Alkalihalobacterium alkalinitrilicum: one gene and its partner. The protein of the gene in region 1 interacts with the protein of each later gene in a pairwise test. Links are inferred from orthologs where the notes say so. Each region holds a gene or a part of one and is shown on either strand. Other genes may lie near its edges.

Evidence for each region. Proteins that work in one complex are often made in the same cells at the same time.
Region 2: the proteins of purT (region 1) and BK574_RS11580 interact in binary tests that used the Escherichia coli proteins (3 or more experiments, as listed by UniProt). The link is inferred for Alkalihalobacterium alkalinitrilicum from one-to-one orthologs.

The regions. Positions count from the first base shown.
Region 1 is NZ_KV917368.1:217,265-225,643, forward strand. The notes cover bases 5,055-7,969. They hold purT (formate-dependent phosphoribosylglycinamide formyltransferase), read left to right. Parts: upstream 5,055-5,881; coding sequence 5,882-7,057; downstream 7,058-7,969. Other genes in these bases: BK574_RS01075 (guanylate kinase), read right to left, coding at 5,055-5,568; BK574_RS01085 (hypothetical protein), read right to left, coding at 7,152-7,969. Also shown: BK574_RS01045 (hotdog fold thioesterase), read right to left, coding at 1-75; BK574_RS01050 (metallophosphoesterase family protein), read right to left, coding at 197-931; BK574_RS01055 (dimethylarginine dimethylaminohydrolase family protein), read right to left, coding at 1,114-1,968; BK574_RS01060 (AEC family transporter), read left to right, coding at 2,176-3,051; BK574_RS01065 (uroporphyrinogen-III synthase), read left to right, coding at 3,090-3,911; BK574_RS01070 (LysR family transcriptional regulator), read left to right, coding at 3,985-4,878; more of BK574_RS01075, read right to left, coding at 4,996-5,054; more of BK574_RS01085, read right to left, coding at 7,970-8,379. UniProt on the Escherichia coli protein: Involved in the de novo purine biosynthesis. Catalyzes the transfer of formate to 5-phospho-ribosyl-glycinamide (GAR), producing 5-phospho-ribosyl-N-formylglycinamide (FGAR). Formate is provided by PurU via hydrolysis of 10-formyl-tetrahydrofolate.
Region 2 is NZ_KV917368.1:2,466,784-2,469,782, reverse strand. It holds BK574_RS11580 (farnesyl diphosphate synthase), read left to right. Parts: upstream 1-1,054; coding sequence 1,055-1,945; downstream 1,946-2,999. Other genes in the region: BK574_RS11575 (CNNM metal transporter family protein), read left to right, coding at 2,716-2,999; BK574_RS11585 (exodeoxyribonuclease VII small subunit), read left to right, coding at 811-1,059; xseA (exodeoxyribonuclease VII large subunit), read left to right, coding at 1-814.

The sequences.
Region 1 (8,379 bases):
TTTTTCTTCTGAAACCTCAGTTACTTCTATTCCTAGTGCACCTAGTATTGTTTCTTCTACAGGTTTAATATTCACTTGACGAGCACTCCTTTTCACTTCTATATCTAATAATATCTAATAATTAGAACTATTCTCTATAAATTGAAAAAGTCCTCTAAAAAATATAGAAGTTTAGCGAAAAAAGGAATAATTTGTATTACTTTCCGAAAGGACTCGTGCCGTCTTGAATGACTGTTTTCATAACGTCCAAGTTAGGATAGTCGATCTTTTCATATTGAGCAATAACGGTTTTAGTATCATAAGGGACTCGCTGAATGGCAACACTAAATTGATCTCCTTTTTCTTCCACAATTACATAGGAGGAGAGTGGTTGGCCATCAAAGGGTAAACCAACACTGCCTAAGTTTGCAATGCATTTACTATTAAAATAACGAACGTATGGAAGGTGGATATGAGCATAAATGTATAAGTTAGCATTTGTAGATGTTATTAATTTTTCAGATAGAATAGACGTGTCAGTATCAGGTAAAACAACATCAAACAAACTTGTCGGTGTCGCGTGAAACGCGTATATATTTGTTCCATTCGGTAAGGTAATTTCTAAGTCGGTTGGTAGCTGCTCTAAATAAGATATGTCTTGATCATCCAATTGAGAAATACACCAATCTCTCTCTTTGTTCATCATTTCAAGTAAGTGATCAGGGACTTCGCCTTCATTAATTCCGCGAACAACCCACTCATCGGCATTTCCTTTAATTACTTTTGCATTTAAAGCTTGAACAAGTTGAAGTGCGCGTTTTGGCTCTGGACCACGATAACAAAGATCTCCTAAGACAAAGATTTCATCAACATCTTGCATTTGAATATCGTGTAAAACAGATTCAAGTGCTACTGCATTGCCATGGATATCAGAAAGGAAAGCATACTTCACGTTTTTCTCACCTCGAATTAGTCTATTACCAAAAGTATAGCAATCGTATCTTGGTTTGGCAAAAATAGGGGATAGACATTTTTTAATGAGGAATTTAGTTTAATTACGCTAAAACGATAGAGCAATAAGAAAGCCCTCAATTACTGTTATATCGTAATCGAGGGTTTCATAAAATGGGATTTTTATTGACGTAAAACTGGGAGTGTACAGCAGCGGAAAGACCCTCCAGATTTAATAATTTCAGATATATCCACTTCAATGATGTCAAAGCCACGTTCACGAAGCTTTCCATTAATTTGCTTATTAACAGGTAAGCTTAGGATTTTTTTATTTCCAATCGATAAGACATTTGTTCCCAAAGTAAACTGCTCTTCCTTTGATACTTCTATTAATTCATATCGAGAAGCCAGAATATCAATTTCTTTTTGTTCGAGTGCTTCAGGAAAGATTAACGCTTCATTTGGAGAAATGACGTTAAAAACACAGTCAAGATGAAGAAATTTTTCAACAAATGGAACAGTAATAACCTCAAATTGCGGTAGTAAGTTTCGTAAATGTTCAATTGATGCTTCATTTGTTCGATTACTTAATCCTATATATATTGTAGATCGATCAATCAGGACATCTCCACCTTCAATTTGATCACCAACCAGGTTATAATAGGAAATCTTTTCATTTTTTAACCACGTTTTTAAAATTTCTTCTTCTCCCTTTCTCACGTCATGGGCCATTTCAGCAACAAATATCGTTTGTCCTAGAGTAAAGCCAATATCTCTTGTGAACACTTGCTCTGGGAATTTAGCATGAGGTGAGAGTAAAACTACGTCAATACCGTGCTTCAACAATGTTTCAACGAATTGCTTGTGTTGTTGTAAAGAACGTTCAATATGAATTCCTTCATCTTTGAAATGTTTTTGGGTATCATTAATCACTTCACGAATGGTCATATGTTGTGGTTCACACAATATCACTTTTCGTAATGTGTCATATTCACTCATACAAAATGTATTTTGTTTGGCTTTAGCTTCTGTAGACATATAAATCCTCCCAGTTGTATCATTTCTTATAGTATTGCCTTTAACCAGCTCTGTATGTGTGAAAGGTACAGATGACTAATTGATTCATGATTTATGTCGACTTATGAGGTGGACTTGTATTATTATGTAAAATAAACTAATAAATAAAATATAGGGGTGGATTAGTTTGACTAGTGGTACTGATTGATCATTTTTGTAAATGTAGTATTGCCTGCACTATTAATATTTATGGTAGGTTTTCTTGTTCAAAGATGGAAAAGGATGGATTTAAGATCGATCTCAACACTTGCTGTCTATATTTTAACGCCAGCTTTAGTGTTTAATACATTTTATGATGTTCAATTAGATCAACAATATTTATTAATAACCGTATTTTCTCTTATTCTACTATTTGTGATTATTATTATTAATAAAGTTTATTCAAAATTTCGGAAGTATCCGCGGGATGTTGAGAGTGGACTTATCTTGTCAACTGCGTTTATGAACTCAGGTAATTATGGCGCACCTATCATTTTGTTTGCTTACGGTGAAACGGGATTTGCGTATGCTGTTTCATTTATGGTTTTACAGTCCGTTATTATGAATTTTTTTGGGGTATACTATGCAGCGAGTGGGAAATTAGGGTTTCGAGCCGCGCTCAGAACAATATCTGCTATGCCGCTAACGTATGCCATGATTATAGCGATTGCTTTTAACCTTTTTAATATTCCGCTTTCTGCCAATTTGTATTCTGCAATTGATCTTGTCGGCCAGGCAACGATTCCAGTCGTTATGCTTATACTAGGGATGCAATTAGCTGAATTAAAAGTGGATAAAGTCGTTAATAAAGAAAGACTTATTTATGGTACGACGGTAAGAATGTTTATCTCACCATTAATTGCATTTATCTTTATATTATTGTTTCCTGTAGATCCGCTATTAGCAAAAGTACTTATTGTATTAACGGCAATGCCTACGGCAGTCACAACGACAATGTATGCTTTGCAATTTAATACAACACCTAAGCTCGTTTCATCAATTGCACTTGTGACGACATTAGTAAGTGTAGTAACAATTTCCATTCTGTTAACGATTTTAGGGTAAACTAGATTCATAGTATGAGACTGAAAGGAGAACATAACATGGCAAAGGCATTAACAGGAAAAACAGTAGTTCTAGCTGCTTCGCGTAAAACAGAAGAAATGTCAACTTTGATTCAGAAACAAGGGGGAACCGCGATCGTGCGTCCTCTACAAGGAACCGTTTTTTTAGCTGAAGAACAAGTCGAGCCCGAACTTAAACAGTTAATTGAAGATGGTACCGATTGGGTGATTTTCACAACAGGAATTGGGACAGAAACGTTATTAAATATTGCAAAACAAAATGATTTAGAAGACCAATTTTTACATATAATTCGTCAAGCGAAGGTGGCTGCAAGAGGATATAAAACATTAAATGCTTTAAGAAAAATTGCAATTGAACCTGTTGCTCAAGATGATGATGGAACTACAGAAGGTCTTTCGCGCGCTCTCGCGAATTATGATTTCACAGATCAACGCGTTACTATTCAACTTCATGGTGAAACAGCACCACGATTAACCAGTTTTCTAGAAGGAAAAGGAGCGACGGTAAATCACATTCTTCCTTATCGACATATTGCCCCTGAAGAAGAAACAGTGAAAACATTGTGCGATGAAATTTTCGCAGGTGACGTCGATGCCATTTGTTTTACAACAGCTATTCAAGTTCGCCAACTTTTTCAGTATGCAAAGGAAAAAGAGAAATATGAAAAACTGAAACAATGCTTTAATACTCAAATCGTTCCAGTTGCTGTTGGTAAAGTGACAGCCGAAGCATTCAGAGAAGAGGACATCCACAACTATGTATCCCCTGAGCTAGAAAGAATGGGTGCGATGATTATCGAACTTGCTCGCTATTATGAAAGTCAAAGTGAAGCAAAATAAACATAGAGGCTGGAAACAGTCTCTTTTTTCATAAATGAATGTTTATTGAATAGTTTTATAAGGAGCATATAGTATGTCTATTGATGGTTTGCGTATATTTGTAACTGTGGTTGAACAACGAAATTTTTCAAAAGCGGCTAAAATCTTAAATTTATCCCAACCCAATGTAAGTTTACACATTCGTAATCTAGAAAATGAGTTTGGCTCAGTGTTATTTCATCGCTCTCCAAAACAAGTCAAAGTGACAGAAGAGGGTGAAATTCTTTATGTTCGAGCGAAACAAATTCTTTCACTTTATGATGGAGCAAAACAGGAGCTAAATGACCGAAAACATATTGTACAGGGAACAATAAAAATTGGAGCTAGTTTTACGATTGGAGAATACATATTACCAAGAATTTTAGCTAAATTCGCTAGCGATAATCGAGGAGTCAAATTTGAAGTTACCGTTGGTAATACAGAAGAAGTTATTGAACGAATTCGCGGAAATGATCTTGAGATTGGATTAGTAGAAGGGGAAGTTCCAAATATCGATATGAATGTGCAACCTTTCATGGAAGATGAAATGATTATGATTGCCCCTGCTCATCATACATTAGCTCAGTTAAGAGTGGTTAAGCCTGAAATGTTACAAGATGAAGTTTGGATTTGGCGTGAAACGGGTTCTGGAACTCGTGCCTATAGTGATCGATTTATGAATGAATTAAATTTAAATGTAAAGCACTCGTTTATTTTTAGTAGCAGCCAAGGGATTAAAGAGGCTGTTTCGGAAGGGTTAGGGATTGCTATGATTTCAAAATGGACCGTGCGTAAAGAAATCCAAGCAGGAACCATTAGAAAATTAAATATTAACAATCGTAAGTTCGTTAGACCCTTTTCCCTCGTTCAATCTAAAAATCCGGGTTATTCTAAGGCACACCAATTATTTATTGAAGAGATTGAAAAAGCACCAAGTTATTTTGAATAGATTCAAAATCATCTAAATATGTAGTTAGGTATGAATATGAATGGTCGGTTAGTGAATGATAAACTGAAAAGAAGAGCTTGGTCACTATCCAAGCTCTTCTTTTTAAAGAAAAGGATTTTAATTAGTTTCTAAGTATTTTTCAATGATATTTGCAATTTCAAATGTTGTATGAGAGAGCTCATAGTTTTCAACTGCATATTCACTATTTTCTTTATAAGCCATATCTTCGTTATAATGCTCTATATGGTTTTGAATGACTTCATCTGAATCACCACGTCCATATTGCCGTCTTTTTACGGTTTCCTCATCCGCATATACGAAAATACGGATCACTTTATCACCGTACATATCTTTTAAAATTTCGGCGCCTTCTTTATTCAGTACGACCCAAATACAGCCTTTTTTCTTGAATTTCTCTTCAATTTCTTTTTCTTTAATTCCATAAAGGTTGCCGTTAATTTCTACTTTCTCTAAAAATTCATCATTTTCGTAAGCTTTAAAGAAGTCGTCCTCATTTAAATAATGATAATCGACACCTTCTGTTTCATATCTTCTTTTTGATCTTGTTGTATGCGAGACGACACCGTTCATATGGAAGGTTGCACCAATAAGTTTTGCAATCGTCTTTCTCCCTGAACCATCTGGACCTGTAAAAACAAAAATTCGTTCACTCTCTTTTAAGTTATACATGCACATTCACTCACCTTTCATATGTATGGAATTACTTCTTTATTTTACCTCTTTTTTAAAAGAAAATCGAAACATATCTGAGAACTTTTTGTGCTTAATGGATTTTATAGGTATTTTAATGAACTTATTTCAAAATAATGTTTACCTTTTACTGTTAGAGTCTAATAAAGGGTAGAAGAATAGTTGTTCATTTCACGAATGTTAAATAATTTTCATGCGTAAAAGTTCGTAATTAAGCAAATAGATTCTTGATAAATTGTAATTTCTAAGTTAATATGTTCGTGTATAGAATGAAATTAGGGGGAATTATGTGATGTTTGGTGCACCATTAGGAGAAAATAAGAAAAAAATAATGTTACTAGGTTCTGGTGAACTTGGAAAAGAGGTTGTGATCGAGGCGCAACGTCTTGGTGTCGAGACAGTTGCTGTGGATCGTTATAAAGAAGCACCAGCGATGCAAGTAGCACATCGTTCTTATGTCATTGATATGTTGAATAGTGAGCAACTTCGTCACATTATTGAAGAAGAAAATCCCAATTATATCGTTCCTGAAATTGAAGCAATTGCGACTCATACATTAGTAGAATTAGAAAAAGAAGGGTTTAACATTGTGCCTAAAGCGAGGGCTACACAATTAACTATGGATCGGGAAGGTATTCGTCGGTTAGCGAGTGAAGAACTGGGACTTCCTACAGCAAAATATGCATTTGCAAATACGCTTGCTGAACTTGAAGAAGCAGTAAAGGAGATCGGTTTACCATGTGTCATTAAACCGATTATGAGTTCATCTGGTAAAGGGCAAAGTGTATGTCGCTCAATAGAAAGCATTGAGAAATCATGGAATGAAGCAGTTGAAGGGGGACGAGGGAAGCATTCACGAGTTATTGTTGAAGAGTTTATCCACTTCGAATCAGAAATTACGTTATTAACCGTCCGCTCGATGTCAGGTACTTCATATTGTGCTCCCATTGGACATGTTCAACAAGACGGTGATTATATTGAATCGTGGCAACCACATGCGATGACTAAAGAACAAATCGTCGAATCCGAGAAAATTGCAAAAGAAATAACTGATGCACTTGGAGGGTTTGGCCTCTTTGGAGTAGAGTTGTTTTTAACGCCGAATGGAGTTTATTTCAGTGAAGTTTCTCCGAGACCACATGATACAGGAATGGTAACATTAGCGACGCAGCAGTTATCTGAATTTGCTTTACATGTTCGTGCTTTTTTAGGATTGCCAATCCCAGAAATTCGCTTACTTTCACCTGGTGCAAGCCATACGATTAAAGCTTGGGAAGAGCATAAGGGGTATAAAATAGCAGGTGTTAAAGACGCTTTAATGGAGCCTGATACACAGGTTCGTGTGTTTGGAAAACCTGAAACAAAAGTTGGTCGAAGAATGGCAGTTGTGCTGCATACATCAGACTCAGTGGATATCTCAAGAGAGAAAGCAAAAGAAGCTGCTGAAAAAATTACTGTTACGTATTAAAAAAAGTACCAGGCCCCCTTACTATAAAAATAAAGCAAAGGTGTGTGTCCTGGTACTTTTTTAGTGTATATGCGCAAAAAGCTGTTACCCATCGCTATAAAAAAAGTAGCGCTACGATCGTTGAAACGGTTAGCCCGATAATGACAGGAATAAAGCTTTTTCGAACTAATTCCATAACAGGAATCTTTGCAAAACCTGCAATGGCAATTATCGGGGACCATGCAATTAACGTACCGCCCCCTACCCAAATGGCACCCATTTGTCCAATGGAGGCAAGAGTAGTTCCTTCAACAGCAAGATTTTGACTTAAAGCATCTGATAAAGAACCAATAAGAGGTAAGGCTGAAAATCCTGATCCGTCTAAGCCTGAAATCATACCGAGTAAAAGAATGCCAAAGCCTGTAATAAAGGCATTTTCAGGGATAGCGTGCTGTCCTGCTTGAACGAGATCAAATAAAAATGCGGGCGCTTGTTCAGGGTCTTCTAACTTGAAGATTTTTGCGGCGAAGTCGCCACTCCCAATAAAGAAAAACCCTGCAATTGGGATCACAACCCCCATCACTTTAAAGGCAAACATAAACCCTTTTGTAATATGGTCAGCAACATTTTTTAGTGACGATTTTATATTTTTAGCGAATGCAGCTCCAATAATGAGAATAACGGCGATACCACCAATCAGTGAGGCTCCAGCTCCACTTTCAATAGAAGGTACAGCATTGGAAAATGTTGCGAGGATAACATATGCAATGATCGCTAAAAAAGTAAGAGGAACGATTAGCGCAAATAGGAAACTATATTTTCTATTTACTGGTGCGTTTTGTTGTGGAGGACTAATCGCCTGATTTTGTTCTTGATCGTCTTCATCTGTTTGTTCCCATTTGATTAAGTTTTCTTTTGAAGGTTTTATGATTGACTTACGGATCATAAAATAGGCAATCGAAAGTGCGACCGCACCTGTTATCAGAGAAAGGATAAACGTTTTATCCGTAATTGCACTAACGTCTAAGCCTGCGGATGAAGCGGTCAACCCTGGTGCGACTCGAATGACAAAATCAGAAGACAACGCCATCCCGTGTCCTGCTAATGAAATAGCAATAGCAGCACCGATCGGAGGTAGACCTGCACGGATGGCTACTGGAATAAGGAGGGCGCCGATAAGTGGAACTGCTGGTGCTGGCCAAAAAAACAGGGAAAGTGCATAAGTTACAAAAACGAGTATCCAGAAGGACAAATGTCCATTTTTCATTACTTTTTGAAAAGGTACGATCATTTGTTCATCGGAGCCTATGGCTTTTAATGCGTGAAGAAGTGCGGTCATAATC
Region 2 (2,999 bases), 2.2 Mb from region 1 along the record:
TAAAGCGATTCGACAAGCGAATGCTTTAAATACATTTGACGTATTAATAATTGGTCGTGGTGGAGGCTCAATTGAGGAACTTTGGGCATTCAATGAGGAAGAAGTTGCGCGCGCGATTTTTGAGTCTACAATTCCCATTATCTCTGCCGTAGGGCATGAAACGGATTTTACTATTTCGGACTTTGTTGCTGATATTCGAGCAGCAACACCTACTGCAGCAGCTGAACTGGCAGTTCCTGAGTTGAAAGAGCTTATAAGGGCTATTGATCTACAAAAACTTAGATTGCGGCGCGCCTTAATGGAAAAGCTTTCTCGTGAAAAACAAAGATTAAGTCAATTGCAAAAATCATATGCATTTCGGTATCCTCAGCAACTAGTAGATCAAAAAGAGCAAGAATTAGATCGGATATATGATCGTTTAGAGCGAGAAATGCGTCGGCTACTGGAAAAACGTATAGACCAGGTCAATCAGTTAACAAAAGATGTCATGAGAAATCATCCGAATAGGAAGCTAGTAAATTCAAAAGAACAAGTGATGTTTTTAAGAGATCAACTTTTGCGAAATATGAAATTGCAATTAAAAGATAAGCAAAACCAATTTCAAAAACAGATGCAAACATTAGAAGTACTTAGCCCGTTAAGAATGATGGAGCGTGGTTACAGCTTAGCTTTTGTTGATACGAATAAGCTCGTAAAGTCGGTAACTGATGTAAAGAGAAGTGATGAAGTTCAAATTCGGGTTATGGATGGTACGGTAAAGTGCCAAGTGGTAGATATTAAAGAGGAAACTTTATTAAAGGTGGATGAGTCATGAGTGAACAAAAGCAAGGGGAATTATCTTTTGAAGAAGCGATAAAAGAACTTGAAAGTGTTGTCGAGAAGCTAGAGCAAGGAGACGTTCCGTTAGAACAAGCGATTACGATGTTTCAAGAGGGAATGAACCTTTCTAAGCTATGTCATGATAAATTGTCAGTCGTCGAAAAGCAATTAGAGCAAATTCTTACAGAAGATGGAGAAATACAAGAAGTATCTTTTCAGGAGGATCATGCAAGTGATTGATCTCAACTTAAATGAATTTCTTAAACGAAGTAAAACAATGATTGACCAGCAACTTCCGACATACATTAGTGAATTAAAAGCTCCACCATCATTAAAAGAAGCAATGCTTTATTCAATTTCCGCAGGAGGAAAACGAATACGCCCAGTTTTATTATTAGCTACTCTGCAAGCTTTTAATCAGGATGAAAAAGTTGGAATTGATGTGGCTTGTGCCATTGAGATGTTACATACCTATTCTTTAATCCATGATGACTTACCTGCGATGGATGATGATGATTTACGTAGAGGAATGCCAACAAATCATAAGGTGTATGGAGAAGCTATGGCAATCCTAGCTGGAGATGCACTGCTTACATATTCATTTCAATTAATTAGTGATATGGACGTTCCCAGTATAACAGATCAGATGAAAATAAAATTAATACAAGAGTTTGCAAAAGCATCAGGACCAGAAGGAATGGTTGGTGGCCAAGTGGCAGATTTCGAAGGCGAAAAAAAACGATTGTCCTTACAGGAGCTAGAATATGTTCATCATCATAAAACTGGGGATCTCTTAACTTATTCAGTTTTGGCTGGAGCGATTTTAGCTGGTGCCAATAATATAGAACTTGAAAAATTACGCTTGTTTGGTAAAGAGCTTGGACTTGTTTTTCAAATAAAAGACGACATTCTTGATGTTGAAGGAGATGTCTCTACAATTGGAAAGCCAATTGGTAGCGATTCTGACAGAGATAAAAGCACGTATCCATCTTTACTATCTATGGATGGGGCAAAAAGTAAATTATTTGAGCATACAAAACGTGCAAAAGAATATTTATATAGTATTAACCTTGAAAATACTTTATTAATGGAAATAACTGACTATATTGCGGAAAGAGATCACTAATTTGGTAGTTGGTAATCTATAATTGTGCTGGCATACTTTTTCATTGAGCGATTTTCTATCTAGTGATATAATTACTCTACAAGTTGAGTGGTGCAGTATTCTAGTCAGTTCTCTATTTTTGAAGGCGGGGCTAAAAATCCGCTAAAGGGCACATCGATGAAGCTCCTTGTGTCGGCTTGAGGCGCCCAGCTTTGGGTCGGCGCTGGGTGTTAAGGGGTGAGGGCGATCCACAAAGGCATGTGGGCGTTGACCCTCATTCCGCGGAGGCCTTTTCTTTCTACTGTATGCAGGGCATACAAATAGTAGAAAGAGAGGGTATGAACCTGCTAAGGCAAACTTGGGTAGTTATGCCAGCAGCGTAGCCTGCCTTGAGTGGAGTTAGAGGGGATTATGGAAGTGGTGTAAAGGTTGTCGGCCAACAATGTTTACTCTTTACCATATGAAATCTGCTCTGCAAAAGAGGATAAAAGAATAGCGAGGAGCTGCTGAGGAAAACTCCTAGACTGTTCGCAAGACATTTAAAGAGGATTGAAGTGTGGACTAAGTGGTAATCCAGTCTAGCTTTCGGTGACGATGCTAAGATATGTTTAAAGGGAAACCGTCAAAGCGGCGACGCTTTGGTACGTATCTGGGAAATCCTACTGGACCTAAGCCACAGCGTTTACTCTTTAAATGACCACTCAGAATTGTACATAACATGATAAATATAGTGGGTATGTTCAGTTTCTGATACATGAACATCGTCTAAAGATAGGTGACAAATAATATAAATGAAACATTCATTTATTAAATCCATAAATTGGAGCTTAGCAATTGCCGTTATCACACTTGTGTTAGCGGCTATTTTTTCAGTTATATCCACGTTTCTCTTAAGCGGGGTCACATGGGCTATTGGAATGCTAATTGTATTTTTTATTGTATTAATCGGTATTTTTTTTGATACAATTGGTGTAGCCGCGACAGCAGCTGATGAATCTCCTTTTCATGCTATGGCAGCTAGAAAATTAATTGGCGCAAAACATGCTGTGAAGATTACAAGGAACGCAGATCGCTT